DNA from 2 places in the Bacillus sp. FSL H8-0534 genome. Region 2 is predicted to be linked to the other one. Evidence: riboswitches for the same ligand, from Rfam matches in the RefSeq annotation. Region 2 holds a riboswitch; the other holds the start of a gene.
What was found. A riboswitch is a leader RNA that binds a small molecule or an ion and turns the genes downstream of it on or off. The one in region 2 is predicted to bind S-adenosylmethionine.
Positions count from the first base shown of each region.

Region 1 (8,118 bases), 3.0 Mb from region 2:
ATTATTTTCAATTGTGGAAGGAAATAAAGAAATCTGGACGTATTTAATAGCTAAAATGGATAGCTATCAAGATATGGAGCGATATGTTGAAACGGCAGTAAAACGATATGAAAAGGGAACGGATTTACCATTTGTTGTGATAGATCAAAAAACGAATGAAGTTGTCGGCAGTACACGTTTATACAATATATCAACAGAAAGCAAGACTGTTGAACTTGGTCAAACGTGGTATCATCCGAGTGTACAGAGAACGAGTATAAATACGGAATGTAAGTATATGTTATTGCAATATGCGTTTGAAGAATTACAAATGCTGCGCGTGCAAATAAAAACAGACTTGCGAAATGAAAAAGCACAACGAGCAATTGAACGGCTAGGTGCAGTAAAAGAAGGGATATTACGAAATGAGAGAAGGTTACCAAGCGGTTATATAAGGGATGCGGTAGTATATAGCATCATTGCAAGCGAGTGGCCAATCGTGAAAGATCGATTACTGCACAAAATGGACCTGTATAAATAGGAGGCAAACATGACAAATATTGAAACAAAAAGACTAAAGATGATTCCTTTTACATTAGAACTTGTTGAGGCAACGATAAAAGGCAGAGAAGAGCTGCAAGAAATCATACCATATAAAATATCTTTAGAATGGCCAATGCCTGATTATAAAGATATTTTACCATGGGTTGCTGAAGGTTTACGGAAAAATCCGGAACAAAGTAAGTGGAGTGGACTGATTGTTCATAAGGAAGATAATGTTATTATTGGTGATATGGGTTGTAAAGGTGCGCCCGATCCAACTGGTACAGTAGAGATCGGATATAGTATTGTACCAGAATATCAAGGGAAGGGTTATGCGACTGAAATGGCAAAAGCTTTCGTTGAATGGTTAGAACGGAATGAAGAAGTGCAAACGATTCAAGCAGATTGTTTAACGAGTAATGCCGCTTCAAGTAGAGTGTTAGAAAAAGCCGGTTTTACATGTGTGCTTGAAGAACAACATATGAAATATTGGATTGTAAAGTGAAGTGGAAGAGGTATACGTCCCTAAGAGGGAAAAAATATACCTCTTTTTCTTACAAAATGATTACTTCTTTTATATACTTTTGTTTCATCATTCCCTTCTGTGAAAAAATTCGTTACAATGGAGTTGTATGAGAAATTTTGTACATAAATTAAATTCATAAAATATGCACCACAAAAAATAGTAAATTAAAAATCCTCTATTTGAATGAAAACCCTTTATAGCACGAATCAATTGTTGAGAAAAGTGCCTTCTTTCAAATGAACTCAAATATAATGATTTAAAATAGATTATTTTTTAGAAGTATGGATAATGCACGGGGGCCAGTACAAATGAAACAAAATAAGAAAAGTAAAAAAAGAAGAGTCTTGCAAGTGTTCTTGCTCATGGTTAGTTCTATCATTCTATTTGTAAGTTATGCAGCTTACGATATTTGGAGTTATCGCTTTAAAACGGATGAGGTGGATACAGATGCTGCTATTGTACTAGGAGCAGCTTCTTGGAACGGAAAACCATCTCCTGTATTTCGTGAAAGAATCAATCATGCGATTTCTTTGTATAAGAATGGAAGTATTAAAAAAATTATTTTTACAGGTGGTACTAAATTTGAAGCAGAGCAGGAAGAAGCACGTACTGCGAAAGCGTATGCATTAAAGCATAACGTAAAGGATGAAGATATATTAATTGAAACACAGTCGCGTTTTACAGAAGATAATTTAAAGAATGCGAAACAGGTTGGAATTGATAATGGCTTACATACGTATACGATTGTAAGTGATCCTCTTCATATGAAGCGAGCGATGAGAATAGCGAAGCATATTGGGATAGATGCATATGCATCACCAACGCCAACATCAGCATATAAAACATTAGATACGGAAATTCCATTTTTCTTTAAAGAATTATGTTCTTATATTGGATATGTTGCATCGTTACCTTTGCGTATATTGAAAGGTGATTAAAAAATAAAGAAAAGGATAGACAAAGGTAGAGTGGTTCTACGGAGTCTATCCTTTTTTTATGCAAATATGCTTTGGATTTTCTATAACTTTACAAATTATAGAAAAAACTTTCAATAAAAACCTTGTATTTTCATCGGAATAGTGACACACTAGAATGCATAATCAAATATAATCTTATCGAGAGAAGTGGAGGGAACGGCCCAATGAAGCTTCAGCAACCTATCTGTAATAAAAAAGGTGCTAATTCCGAGTAGATAAGAAGGAAAAGAGATGACAACCTTCTTAATATGTAAGGTTGTTTTTTAGTAGGAGGAGAAGGGATGAAACGTTTATTTTTTGCACTTGTAAGTATTGTATGTAGTTTATTTATCATTACGGGTTGCACGCAGACATCAGGGGGCGATCAAAAAGAAATTCGTTTAGGTTTTACACCTGGTCCGTACAGTGATCAAGTGAAAAAAGCGGTACAACCGTACTTAGAGAAAAAGGGATACAAAATTAAAATTGTTGAGTTTAATTCACCAAACGAAACAAATCCAGCATTAACGAATAAGGATATTGATGCAAATATATTTCAAAGTACTGCTTTTATGAAGTCTTACGCAAAAGAAAATAATGCGGAAATTTCAAGTATTATTCAAGTTCCATCAGCACCTCAAGGTGTATACTCTGAGAAACATAAATCATTAGATGATTTGAAAGATGGAATGAAGATTGGGGTACCAAATGATCCAGTTAATTTAGAACGGGCATTACGTATTTTAGAAGGGATTGGCTGGGTGAAATTAAAAGGAAATGTAAATATTTTAACAATTTCCGAAAAAGATATAACGTTTAAAAAGAAAGATTTCAAATTAGTACCACTTGAATCACCACAAATCCCAAGGGCAATGAAAGATTTAGATTACGGCATTATTAACGGAAATCTTGTCATTTCATCTGGACATAAGTTAAAAGAGGCACTGGAATTAGAAAAAACACCTTCACAACATAGAATTATTGTTACGGTTCGTGATGAAGATAAAGAAAAACAATTTGCGAAAGATTTAATTGAAGCATACCATTCACCAGAGTTCAAAAAGATGATTCAGTCTGAAGAACAATTTGAAGGGTTTGTGCTTCCTGACTACTTAAAGTAAAGGAGATCTTGACATGACATTATCATTTATAGAAACAGAAGAACAAGCTCTCGTATTGGAGAAGATAACAGAATTCATTCCGCAATTTGCAGGAAGGGAACATCAACTGAGCGAACTAGGCTCTTTTCCTTTTGAAAATATTAAAGACTTACAAAGTATTGGTTATACAAAGTTAACTCTTCCGAAGGATTTTGGTGGGAAGGCAATTTCATTATATGATTTTGTTTTATTTCAAGAGAAGATTGCAGAGGGAGATGGAGCAACAGCTTTGTCTATTGGATGGCATGTTGGAATTGTGAAGGAACTTGCGGAAAATCGCTCATGGAAACCTGAGATGTTTTCTTGGTTTTGTGAAGAAGTAAAAAAAGGCGCCCTTTTTAACAGGGCGGCAACTGAACCGAAGACAGGGAGTCCTACTCGGGGAGGAAAACCAGAAACATTAGCTGTACAAAAAGGCGATAAGTGGATTATAAACGGAAGAAAAACGTTCACAACGATGGCGCCAGTACTTGATTATTTCATCATATCTGCAAGCATTGAAGGGCGAGATGAGATAGGAGAATTTGTGATTCCAAGACACGAAAAGGGTGTGTTGATTGAAGAGACATGGGATAGTGTTGCGATGCGTGGAACGGCTAGCCATGATCTTGTATTACAGAATGTTGAAATCCCGCATAAATTTTTTACAGATGTAAAAGGTTCACAGGCGAAACCGAAAGGAATTGGATGGTTACTTCATATACCAGCATGTTATTTAGGGATTGCGCAGGCTGCAAGAAATTATGCGATTGATTTTGCGAAAGCATATCAACCGAATAGTTTAAATCACCCAATTAGTTTGCTTCCAAACGTTAGAAGATTAGTAGGCGAATTAGAGCTGGAACTCTTGCAAGCTCGTACTTTTTTATACCAAGTTGCGAAAAAATATGATGAGGTGGAAAATAAACAATCTTTACAAGCGGAATTAGCAGCAGCGAAATATATTGCGACGAATGCGGCGATATCAATTGTTGATAAGGCAATGAGAATTGTAGGGGCAAAAAGCTTATCTGAAAAGAATCCACTGCACCGCTATTATTTAAATGTTCGCGCGGGTTTACACAATCCACCGATGGATGATGTAACACTCTCATTACTAGCAGATGATGCGTTTAAATCAATTGAAAAGGAGTGAGTGAAAATGATAACGTTACGCGATATCAATAAAACGTTTCAGACGAAAGAAGGTTTATTTCACGGTGTAAAATCAGTCTCTTTGCAAATTGAGGAACATGATATATATGGAATTGCTGGATTAAGTGGTGCTGGAAAGTCTACATTATTACGTACAATGAATTTATTGGAAAAACCAGATTCAGGTGCAGTTATTGTAAATGGAAAAGATTTAACAAAGTTATCCAAGAAAGATTTACGAACAGCAAGACAGTCAATTGGTATGATTTTTCAGCATTTTCATCTTCTTCATAATAAAAACGTATCGGATAATATTGCTTTACCATTAGAATTGAAATCAGTTTCAAAAGAAGAGAGAGAAAAACGTGTAAGAGAGTGTTTGGAGATTGTTGGCTTAAGTGATAAAGCGCATCATTTTCCTTCTCAACTAAGTGGTGGACAAAAACAGCGTGTTGCGATTGCTCGTGCATTAGCAAATGATCCCAAGGTATTGCTTTGTGATGAACCGACATCGGCACTCGATCCGAAAACGACACGATCTATTTTGCAATTTTTACAAAAGATAAATAAAGAGTTAGGAGTTACAATCGTAATTGTAACGCATGAAATGAATGTAATTAAACAAATTTGTAATAAAGTAGCGGTGATGGAAGAAGGAGAAGTTGTTGAATCTTTCCACTTACGTGACCAACATCTAAAACCAACAACAGAAATTGCAAAACTTCTATTAGGTGTAGAACAAGAGAGGGGCATTGCACATGTTCAATAATGTTATCCCACTGCTTCCAGAGATTTGGACATCACTTTTACAAACATTATTAATGGTTGGACTTTCAGTTGGAGCAGCAATTATTTTAGGTGTTCCTTTAGGTGTAATTTTATATTTTACAAGTAAAGGACAAATTTTGGAACAAAATATTGTCCATCGTATTTTAAACGGCATTGTAAATATTATTCGCTCATTTCCATTTATCATTTTACTAGTGGCTCTTGTGCCACTTACAAGAATTTTATTAGGAACTACAATTGGTCCAATCGCTGCAACGATTCCATTATCAGTAGCAGCCATTCCCTATTTTGCGAGACTCGTAGAGCAAGCATTACGCGAGGTTCCAAAAGGTGTAATTGAAGCTGCTGAGGCAATGGGAGCGACGCCACTGCAAATTGTGTGGAAAGTATTGCTCGTTGAAGCGCGTTCAGGCCTTGTATTAAGCTTAACAGTTTTAACAGTAAGTTTTATTTCCTACTCAGCCATGGCAGGTGTTGTTGGCGGAGGCGGTGTCGGCGATTTAGCAATTCGTTTTGGATATTATCGTTTTCAAACAGACGTTATGATTGTTACGGTACTTATGCTTGTTATTCTCGTTCAATCTGTTCAATTCATTGGGAATAGGATTGCTGCAAAAATTGATAAACGGTAAGTATGAAAAAAGGCTTCGGTATACACCGAGCCTTTTTATAGTGAAAGATGAATTGCTGAGGGTATTCTGCTAAGTTCAAACAATCAGTATAGTTCATAATGAATCAGAGGTAGATGTGTGGGAAATTAGCCCTATCGATATAGATATGAGAGAATGTAGGAGATCTAAATAGGGAATATATATTTTAAAGGGGGAATAACAGTGGCGGAAATTAAATTTGATATTAAAGAAATTTTTGGAACTTTATCACAGTCACCTAAAGGCTGGAATAAAGAGCTCAATTTAATCAGTTGGAACGGAAAAGAGCCAAAATATGATCTGCGTGATTGGGCACCAGAGCATGACAAAATGGGAAAAGGTGTTACATTGACGGTTGAAGAGTTAAAGGCATTAAAAGATATTTTAAATCGTATGGAGTTATAAAGTAAAACTTTAATCAGTGGGGGCTATCCCCACTGATTATCAGCCCTCACCAATCGGGATTTTACGGACAGCAACACTCCCACCTAACTTCTTTGCTTTTACTGAATTTTGAGGCGGGAGTGTTACTGTCCGTTAATGCGGGATAAAAACGAAATGATTTGTGCAGAGAAAACCACTTTTGAAACATTATTTCAAAAGTGGCTTTTTGTATGGACGTATATGTCGGAAAAGACTATATAATCTTTACCTCTTTATCTTCTTTCTTGTGATGTTCAGGTACATAGATATATTGGGATACGATAAGGAGAACGCTTATAAAAAATATAGGGAACATACTTGATATAAATAGACCATCAATCTTTAAATTAGTGATTAGACAAACGATAATAATGAGTGATGTAAATAGATGAGAAATGTGTTTTCTTAATCGTATTTTATATACCTCTCGCAATATTTCACAGCATACAAATAGGATGAGCATACTTAAAAAAATTACATTTGTATCATAAATGATGAAACAACAGATTAGGCCGAAAAAAGCTAGGTATTCAATGAGTAATGGAATATTACGTAGCATAAGATGTTACCGTACTAAGTAAGGAAGTGGATCAACGGCATTTGTTTTTTCAAAATTCCATTCCCCATTATGTAATTCGAAATGAAGATGTTGCCCAGTTGAATGTCCAGTATTCCCCATCTGCCCCAACACTTGTCCAGTTTGAACGCGATCTCCAGCTTGTACAGATCGGTTTTTCATATGTGCATAAACAGTTGTATATAATTTTCCTTTTATGTAATGAGTGACGAATACGACGTTTCCGTAGCTGCTAGAATAGTAGGATTTGATAACTTTTCCAGCAGCTGCAGCACGAATAGGCTTATCTCCAGTTGCTGTAAAATCGACACCATAATGCATTTGCCCCCATCTGACTTCGAAGTTTGAGCTAACTTGTCCTTGTGTTGGAAATTTAAAAACAGCAGGTATTGAAGGTGACGCAGACTGTTCTTGTTGTTTATTTTGTAATACATATTGCTTTGTAACATATCCATATCCAGAGCCAAAACGAATTTTATACCATGTACCTACTGTGCCTACTACTTGTATTTGTGTCCCATTTTGCAAGGAACCAATAACAGCAGTATTTGTTCCTGCACCATTTCTTACCCTTAGTTTAGGGGTTGCAACATAATAAGAATTATTTTGTATAGTGATTCCTTTAACGAATGGTTGTGAGTTATGTGATACAAATTCTTTTTTCACATATCCTATTTTTCCGTTGTAAGAGATGAGATACCAGTCATTAAGTGTTTCTTGAACGGAGATAAATGTCCCATTTGGTAATACGTCAAGGATGGATGATTGTATACTTGGTTCTGAACGAAGGTTTAAGGCGCTTGCATTTACGATATGTTGGTTACGCTGTTGATTTAATTTCGCCAAAGATAAATTAGATTTTTGTATGTAACCAATTTTGTTTTGAGCGTTTACTTTATACCAGTCACGTGTAGTTTCGAGAATGGTAACAGGTGTATTGTATGAAATACTGCCAAGGGAATCACCATTTGTTGTATTTTCTTGATATAGTTGGACTTTATCAAGTTTTACATGTCCGATTTTTACGTTGTTTTTTGGTTGTACAGCAGCTGTTTTCATATCCGCTTCAGTAATTGATGGGAGAAGAGAAGTAACCGCGACAGTTGCTGCTGTCAATGTTGTAACTTTCATATTCATCGTATAATGAGCCCCCTTGTGTAATTTGTGGTAAAATTTAGAATTATATTACAAGAATAACAGAAATATAAAGAATATGGAAATAAATGAAAGAGATTTTTGTTTTTCTCAACATAAGATTTATTCGTACGATAATATTTGATGGTTTAAATGAGGCGTGGAAATTATCCGATATTTTCTAGGAAGATTAACTGCTTTATAGAATTCACAGACTTCATGTGATAAACGTAACAATTTTGAGAAA
Region 1 is NZ_JBBOUC010000001.1:155,923-164,040, forward strand. It holds gene MHH71_RS00925 (GNAT family N-acetyltransferase) at 1-520, shown strand, start outside; gene MHH71_RS00930 (GNAT family N-acetyltransferase) at 530-1,027, shown strand; gene MHH71_RS00935 (YdcF family protein) at 1,357-1,986, shown strand; SAM riboswitch class I at 2,158-2,247, shown strand; gene MHH71_RS00940 (MetQ/NlpA family ABC transporter substrate-binding protein) at 2,307-3,125, shown strand; gene MHH71_RS00945 (acyl-CoA dehydrogenase family protein) at 3,139-4,299, shown strand; gene MHH71_RS00950 (methionine ABC transporter ATP-binding protein) at 4,306-5,067, shown strand; gene MHH71_RS00955 (methionine ABC transporter permease) at 5,057-5,719, shown strand; gene MHH71_RS00960 (YdbC family protein) at 5,921-6,142, shown strand; gene MHH71_RS00965 (SH3 domain-containing protein) at 6,726-7,874, opposite strand.
Region 1: it holds a riboswitch for S-adenosylmethionine, as region 2 does, so the genes downstream of both, MHH71_RS00940 (MetQ/NlpA family ABC transporter substrate-binding protein) here and MHH71_RS16465 (bifunctional O-acetylhomoserine aminocarboxypropyltransferase/cysteine synthase) in region 2, are expected to answer to the same signal.

Region 2 (8,118 bases):
ATATCGATTATTTAAACCGCGCTGGTAAAACATTTAAATATACACCAGAAGGCCCAGTAGGCCTTATTGGAGATAAGAAAATTGCGTTATTAAACGCACGCGGTGGTGTATATTCTGAAGGACCAGCAGCAGAAGTAGAAATGGCTGTTAAATATGTAGCAAGCATGATGGGCTTCTTCGGTGCAACAAATATGGAAACTGTTATCATTGAAGGTCATAATCAATTCCCAGATAAAGCAGAAGAGATTATTGCAGAAGGTCTTGAGAAAGCTGTTAAAGTAGCAAGCATATTCTAATGAACAAAATAATCGTTACTCAATAAGCAGTATCAATGTCTTTATGGCATTGGTACTGCTTTTTTTATTGTCGTTTGAGTTCATCTGCTAACTGTTGTAATTGCTTTCTGTCTTGTATCAAATACATTCTTCCTTCTTTTTTTAACCAATTTTGCTGACAAAACTGCTTTAATACATACAAGAGGTGACGATAACTAACATTTAAGTATTCAGAGGCCTCTGTATGTTTTTCAAGGTAACAATTGCTGTGTTCAGTTAACAGAATGAACGCAGCTAAGCGATTTTCTAAAGGATAGTTATAGCTTTTTGCATATTGTTCAGTTCGAGTGATTGTTTTTTCGCCAATAAATTTACACAACTGTTGTAAGAAGTGAGCATCCTGTAATAAGAGATGGCGACACTCTTTAAGAGGAAGAGCCAAACAGATACATGGTTCTATAGCTTCAATCCCTTTTGTTACAGATTCGACCCCAATTAATCCTAATTCTCCAATAATCGATGGGGCTTTTACAAAGTTAATTAAGGAAATTCTTCCATTCTGATGGCTCATATATATTTTTGCTTTTCCCGAAATTAAGTAATAAAGGTAGGGGAATGTCTCTCCTTCGTTACAAATGGTTTCATTCTTTTGAAATGAATGAACTTCTATATATGGCAAAATATCAAACGAAAAGAACATTTGGAAGTTGAAGCGTTGTACATAGCTATAAATTTCATCTGAATCTTTTTCGATTTTCATTTTTTCACCTCGCATTTAGTATGAGATATCTCCTATTCTTTTTACAAGCAGGAGTGATACGATTTGTTTGATGACAAAAGAAAAAGCGTATTTTGATAGAAGAAAGGGAGAGAAGCAACATGAAGAAATATCAAACATTACTATTTGATGTAGACGATACGTTATTAGATTTTAAAGCAGCGGAAAGAACAGCGTTACATTTGCTTTTTGAGGAACAAAAAATTCCTTTAACTGATGAAATTGCAGCACATTACAAAAAAACAAACCAAAATCTGTGGAAATCCTTTGAAGAAGGAAAAATAGAGCGTGATGAGGTAGTGAATACTCGATTTTCAATTTTATTTAAGAAGTATGGTCAAGAGGTGGATGGCCTTTTATTTGAAAAAAAATATCGTAGTTATTTAGAAGAAGGAAATCAGCTTATTCATGGAGTGTTTGAATTCATACAAAATATTCAAACCCAATATGATTTATATATTGTGACAAATGGTGTTTCTAAAACGCAAGATAAACGTCTGCATAATTCAGGATTACATTCATTCTTTAAGGGCATTTTTGTTTCAGAAGACACTGGTTATCAAAAACCAATGAAGGAATACTTCGAGTATGTCTTTGCACGAATTTCTAATTTTTCTGTGGAGAAAGGATTAATTATCGGGGATTCTTTAAGTGCAGATATTAAAGGTGGGCAGCTAGCCGGGCTAGATACTTGCTGGTTTAATCCTGAAAAGAAGTTAAACGATAGCGGGATAGTTCCGACTTATGAAATTCAAACTTTTGATGAGCTGTATGAAATTTTAAAATGTTAGTTCTTTTGAGGTTTTAAGGAAAATTTTATCATTTTAACCGAGAAGACCCCCTCCTCTAAACGAAGTGAAGGTGGGGGTAGTTCAATTTACTATTCGATATTTGCGCTAGTCGCTTGTTTATTCTCACTATTGTTAGGAAGTGGAAATAAATTTCCAATCATTGCAGCTCCAAGCATCGGTAATAATAAATTAATTGGGAAAAACATAAGTAATAGCACTGTAATAGCGATTGGTTTTCGTAATGCATAGCTTGAAATGGCTGTCGTCACGATAGCTACAGAAGCAATTGGATCTAGCGGTATGACAGTGGCCATAGCATATCCAATACTTGCTCCAGCAAATATAATCGGAAAAATGTGTCCTCCACGCCAACCTGTATTTAAACAAACTGCCGTTATACATAATTTTAAAACACCTGAAAGAAACAGCACCCCAAATGATAATTCTGTCCACTCATTCACTAATTCTTTTAATTGGTGTTCTCCTGAAAACATAGTATATGGGAGGAAAGTTCCGGCAATCCCTAAAATAATGCCACCTATAATCCCTAATGTTAGTTTATATTCTTGAAAAGGATGTACTACTTTTTCCAATGTATGTTCTACCTTGAAGTAAAAATAGCCTATACTAGCACCTATACAAGCAAGAGGTAGAAAGGCAACCCATTCATGAAGCGCAAAAGATCCTTCTCCAAAATTAACAATAAAAGATCCTCGATTATCAAATTTACTAAGCAATAAATAAACAGAAAAACCAGCCAAAGTAGTAGCGACATATACGATAGCTTTTTTCCCTTTGGAAACTTCAGCAAGTCGTTCATTCTCATTTTCACTTGGAGCTAAGTAACCGAATAACGGTGCATTAAAAATAACACTTAAAGTAGCGCCAATTCCAATTTCTGTTAGTCCCTGCATTCCTTTTACAGCAAAATGAAAGCGATCGCCAACCCATGTACAAAGCCCGCCTATAATCCCGACAAGTGCTGCTTCGGGCCCTAAGCTTGCTCCAAATACTAAAACAATAATAGCTGTTAATGTAGCTTGATGTACAAAACGGTATTCAATCCTACCTGTTTTCTTATATTCAGCCATTACCTCTGGCATTAAACGTGGGTATGTACCAAAGTACTTTTGTGATAGTCCAATAAGAAAACCACCGATTATTGTTACACAAATTGTGTAATAAGATGGTAATGCAAATTCTTTGGGTAAATATTCCCAAACGAAATGAATTCCAGCATTGGTGACAACTAAAAATAACCAGACTGTGGCACCAACGATAGAACCTAGAAATATACCGTACACGATGAGTAAATAGTGCATATTTCTCCTAATAGTCAATTTTTATGCCTCCTCTATTTATACGTTATTATGAAAAATTAGAGATTCTAATACGAAAATAATGAATTGAATATGCATATTATCTTTTTAAAGAATTACTTATTCAACATATATTATAAACATCATTAGTATTATTTCTTTTAAAGAAGCAAAATACAAGTGATGTTTAAAGCTTTTGATTTCATCGAAATGATACTGATCATGTCATGTACGGAAATAAATATAAATTATCTAAAATGCTATTGTAATCCCTACGAGAATTGTATACTAGTATAAGTTAAAATACGCATTAGATTTAGGAGGTTTCTTGTTTGATTCGTGATTTGAAAGAACAAGCGCTTGATGAGCTTGATGAAAGATGGGGATTAGCAGTAGGAGTTACTACATTGTTCTTTATATTCCCTTTCGTATGGTCTTGGAGCTGGAGTAAAGTAATAGAATCGTTTATGATGGATATTATTGTCATGCTAATGGTTGGGCCCTTAACTTTAGGTGCTTACTATCTTGCCTTAAATACAGTTCGTGACAAGACAGTTGGGATTGGGCAATTATTTAAATGGTGTAAAGGGTTAAATAAGCTTATTAAATCAATTTTAATATATTTACTAATGGATATCTATATTACTTTATGGGCATTGCTATTTATCATTCCAGGGATTGTTAAAATTTTCTCTTACACTATGACATTTTTTATTTTAAATGATCATCCGGAATTTTCAATGAACCAAGCTATTACGGAAAGTCGTCGTATGATGAACGGACATAAGATGGATTATTTCTTAATATGTTTAAGTTTTATTGGCTGGTTTATACTAAGTATCCTTACTCTAGGAATCGGTTTCTTATGGTTGATTCCATATTTTTATACTACAAAAGCAGCGTTTTATGAGAAAGTTTCAACAGACTATTATAAAAGAAAATCTTATGTTTAAAAACAACAAAGCATAAATGTTAATGGTTCATGCTTGCTGTTCTTTATAAGCATTTTATAAATTGTTATACCATTGAACGACTTGTGACCTCTTACTTTAACGATTGTGTTATGGTATATGATCTATATATCACTTACAGTAGATGCTTTACACGCAAAATAAGCAAATATTTCATAAATACGAAAATGGCCAAGGGTTCTTTCAAAAAATCCTTGGCCCTTAATTTTTTTAGAATATCACGTGCATGATATCAAGCAGTAGGCTTACCAAATTACCACTATAGAATCTTACAAAACTGTCATGTTGTTGTAAGGTCTAGCGATAGTAAAAGAATAGATTTTCCTACATAATAAAGGTATAACAACAAACACAATTTCATGAGGTGATACATATGAATGGAAATAAAGTTTTATCTTCTTTTTCGTACTGGAGTGTTCTTTTTGCCCCTGTCTTATTCCCGCTAATTGTTTGGATTCTCGGAGATCATGAAACAAAAGGTCATGCGAAACGAGCTCTATGGACACATCTTATTCCGGGAATTACTACTTTTATAGGAATTGTAGTATTGGGAATTATGGATGTCGGTTTTAAGCAACCAGGTACAACAATGGCTATTGGCGCAATGATTATGGTATGTATTTGCGGCCTAATTAGTCTATACTTTTTTATTTGGAATATTGTAAAAGGGATTCGAGTAATTAGAGCATAACCTCTAGGGTATCTACTATTCTTCGTATTCATCATTGTAATTCTTATTTAAGCTTAGCTTGATGACGAGGGGATATTTCCCTTGGTTCCTTGAATTTTAATTTTTATAATAAACAGTTAATAAAATATTTTGTAAACATTCAGAAAAATAATTGACATTAGGAAATTATTGCTATAAAATCAACGGTAATTGCATAGTCTTATCAAGAAAAGGTGGAGGGACAGGCCCTATGAAACCTTGGCAACAGCCGAATAACGGAATTGTGCCAAATCCTGCAGGTAATAAACCCTGAGAGATAAGAAAGAGACTTTAGAGCGTGTTTTCAAACTGCTTCTTTCTTGTTAGGGAAAGAAGCAGTTTTTTTATTTTCTATAAAAGAAAGGAGAATAAGGAATGGGAGAATCATGGGGAAAAGGAACCATTTGTGTGCAAGGTGGTTATACACCGAAGAATGGTGAACCACGTGTTTTACCACTTTATCAAAGTACGACGTATAAATACGATACGTCCGATGATTTAGCAGCGCTCTTTAATTTAGAGGCAGAGGGCTATATTTATACGCGTATTGGGAATCCGACACTAGCAGCATTTGAACAAAAGTTAACAGAGTTAGAAGGCGGAGCCGGATCTGTTGCGACAGCCTCTGGTCAAGCGGCTATTATGCTTGCTGTTTTAAATATTTGTGGCAGTGGTGATCATTTGCTTTGTTCTTCAACCGTTTATGGGGGAACCTTTAACCTGTTTGGAGTAAGTTTGCGTAAGCTTGGTATTGATGTAACATTCTTTAATCCGAACTTAACTGCTGATGAGATTGTGGCACTTGCAACTGAAAAAACAAAGCTGATTTATGCAGAGTCCCTTGGAAATCCAGCGATGAATGTTTTAAATTTTAAAGAGTTTTCAAACGCGGCAAAAGAACTGGAAGTACCGTTTATCGTGGATAATACTTTGGCGACACCATATTTATGCCAAGCGTTTGAGCATGGCGCAAATATTGTTGTTCATTCTACAACGAAATATATTGATGGCCATGCGAGTTCATTAGGTGGAATTGTCATTGATGGAGGAAATTTTGATTGGACAAATGGAAAATATCCTGAGCTTGTCGAACCAGATCCAAGTTATCATGGCGTAAGTTATGTGCAGAATTTTGGCCAGGCGGCATATATTGTGAAAGCTCGTGTTCAACTATTAAGAGACTATGGAAACTGTATGAGCCCATTCAATGCGTATATTAGCAACATCGGTTTAGAAACATTACATTTACGAATGGAGCGTCATAGTGAAAATGCTCTTGCAGTTGCGAAGTGGCTTGCTAACCATGATCGTATTGAATGGGTGAATTATCCGGGATTAGAAAGTAATGAAAATTATCCGTTAGCGCAAAAGTACTTAGCAAAAGGTGCAAGTGGTGTTTTAACATTTGGTATTAAAGGAGGACTAGAACCTGCGAAAGAGTTCATTGCAAATGTGAAGCTGGCAACTCTTGTGACACACGTTGCAGATGCAAGGACATGTGTGATTCATCCCGCTAGTACAACGCACAGACAGTTAAATGAAGAAGAGCAACGTTTAGCAGGTGTTACATCTGATTTAATTCGCTTATCAGTCGGTATCGAAGATGTTTCTGATATTATTGCGGACCTAGAGGAAGCATTAGTTGGAGGCAAAGCGCATGCCGATCATTGTTGATAAGGAGTTACCAGCCCGTAAAATATTGCAAAAAGAAAATATTTTTGTGATGACAAAAGAGCGAGCTGAAACACAAGATATACGTGCTCTAAAAATTGCAATTTTGAACTTAATGCCAACAAAACAAGAAACAGAAGCGCAATTGCTCAGGTTACTCGGTAATACACCACTTCAACTGGATGTGCATTTACTTCATATGGAGTCTCATATATCCCGTAATGTAGCGCAAGACCATTTAACAAGTTTTTATAAAACATTTCGCGATATTGAGGGAGACAAATTTGATGGTCTCATTATTACAGGGGCCCCAATTGAAACACTTCCTTTTGAAGATGTAGATTATTGGGAAGAACTTGGACGCATAATGGACTATTCAAAAACGAATGTAACATCTACATTGCATATTTGTTGGGGAGCACAAGCGGGTCTGTATTATCACTATGGAATTCCGAAATACTCGCTTGAAGAAAAGATATTTGGTGTATTCGAGCATGAAGTGCATGAGCAGCATGTGAAATTGTTACAAGGATTCGATGAGCTCTTTTTTGCACCACATTCACGCCATACGGAAGTACGCGCAGCTGATATTGAAAAAGTACGAGAGTTGACATTACTAGCAACATCAGAAGAAGCAGGTGTCCACCTTGTTATGGGGCAAGATGGAAAGCATATTTTTGTTCTTGGTCATAGCGAATATAGCTGCGATACGTTAAAACAAGAATATGAACGCGATAAACAAAGAGGGCTAGATATTAAGGTTCCCAAAAACTATTTTAAACATAATAATCCAGCTGAAAAGCCACTTATAAGATGGCGGAGTCATGGAAACTTATTATTTTCAAATTGGTTAAATTATTATGTGTATCAAGAAACCCCTTATATTTTGTAAGCTGATCATTATATAACACGTGGCAACGTTTTCTTTACACGGATTACTTTATATTTTTCCGAATGTTCAAAATATATTGTTTTTCAGAATCTTAACTTATATAATGGCATCTAAATACAATTCTTTAGAGGGGTGGACAGTATCATGAATGAAATTCAAGTGGGCTTATTAGGCCTTGGAACGGTTGGCAGCGGTGTGGTTCGTATTATTACGAATCATCAAGATCGTCTTATGCACCAAGTTGGTTGCCCAGTGAAAGTAACAAAAGTATTAGTGCAAAATATTGAAAAAGAGAGAGAGGTCCAAGTACCCTCTACCTTATTAACGAAAAATGCAAATGAAATTATAGATAATCCTGATATTGATGTTGTCATTGAAGTGATGGGTGGCATAGAGGAAGCGAAAGCATATATTTTACAAGCTTTGAAAAATGGTAAACATGTTGTTACTGCTAATAAAGATTTAATGGCATTGCACGGAGCAGAATTACTGACGGTGGCAAAGGAAAATCAAGCTGACTTATTTTACGAGGCGAGCGTAGCTGGAGGGATTCCAATTCTGCGCAGCATTGTAGAAGGACTTTCTTCGGATCTTATTACGAAAGTGATGGGAATCGTGAACGGAACAACAAACTTTATTCTGACAAAAATGTCTGACGAAGGGAGAGCATATGACGACGTGTTAAAAGAAGCGCAGCAGCTTGGATTTGCGG
Region 2 is NZ_JBBOUC010000001.1:3,203,885-3,212,002, forward strand. It holds gene MHH71_RS16435 (FMN-dependent NADH-azoreductase) at 1-296, shown strand, start outside; gene MHH71_RS16440 (transcriptional regulator YeiL) at 361-1,035, opposite strand; gene MHH71_RS16445 (YjjG family noncanonical pyrimidine nucleotidase) at 1,155-1,844, shown strand; gene MHH71_RS16450 (chloride channel protein) at 1,934-3,166, opposite strand; gene MHH71_RS16455 (DUF975 family protein) at 3,496-4,116, shown strand; gene MHH71_RS16460 (DUF4870 domain-containing protein) at 4,508-4,825, shown strand; SAM riboswitch class I at 5,022-5,127, shown strand; gene MHH71_RS16465 (bifunctional O-acetylhomoserine aminocarboxypropyltransferase/cysteine synthase) at 5,219-6,517, shown strand; gene metA (homoserine O-acetyltransferase MetA) at 6,501-7,406, shown strand; gene MHH71_RS16475 (homoserine dehydrogenase) at 7,551-8,118, shown strand, end outside.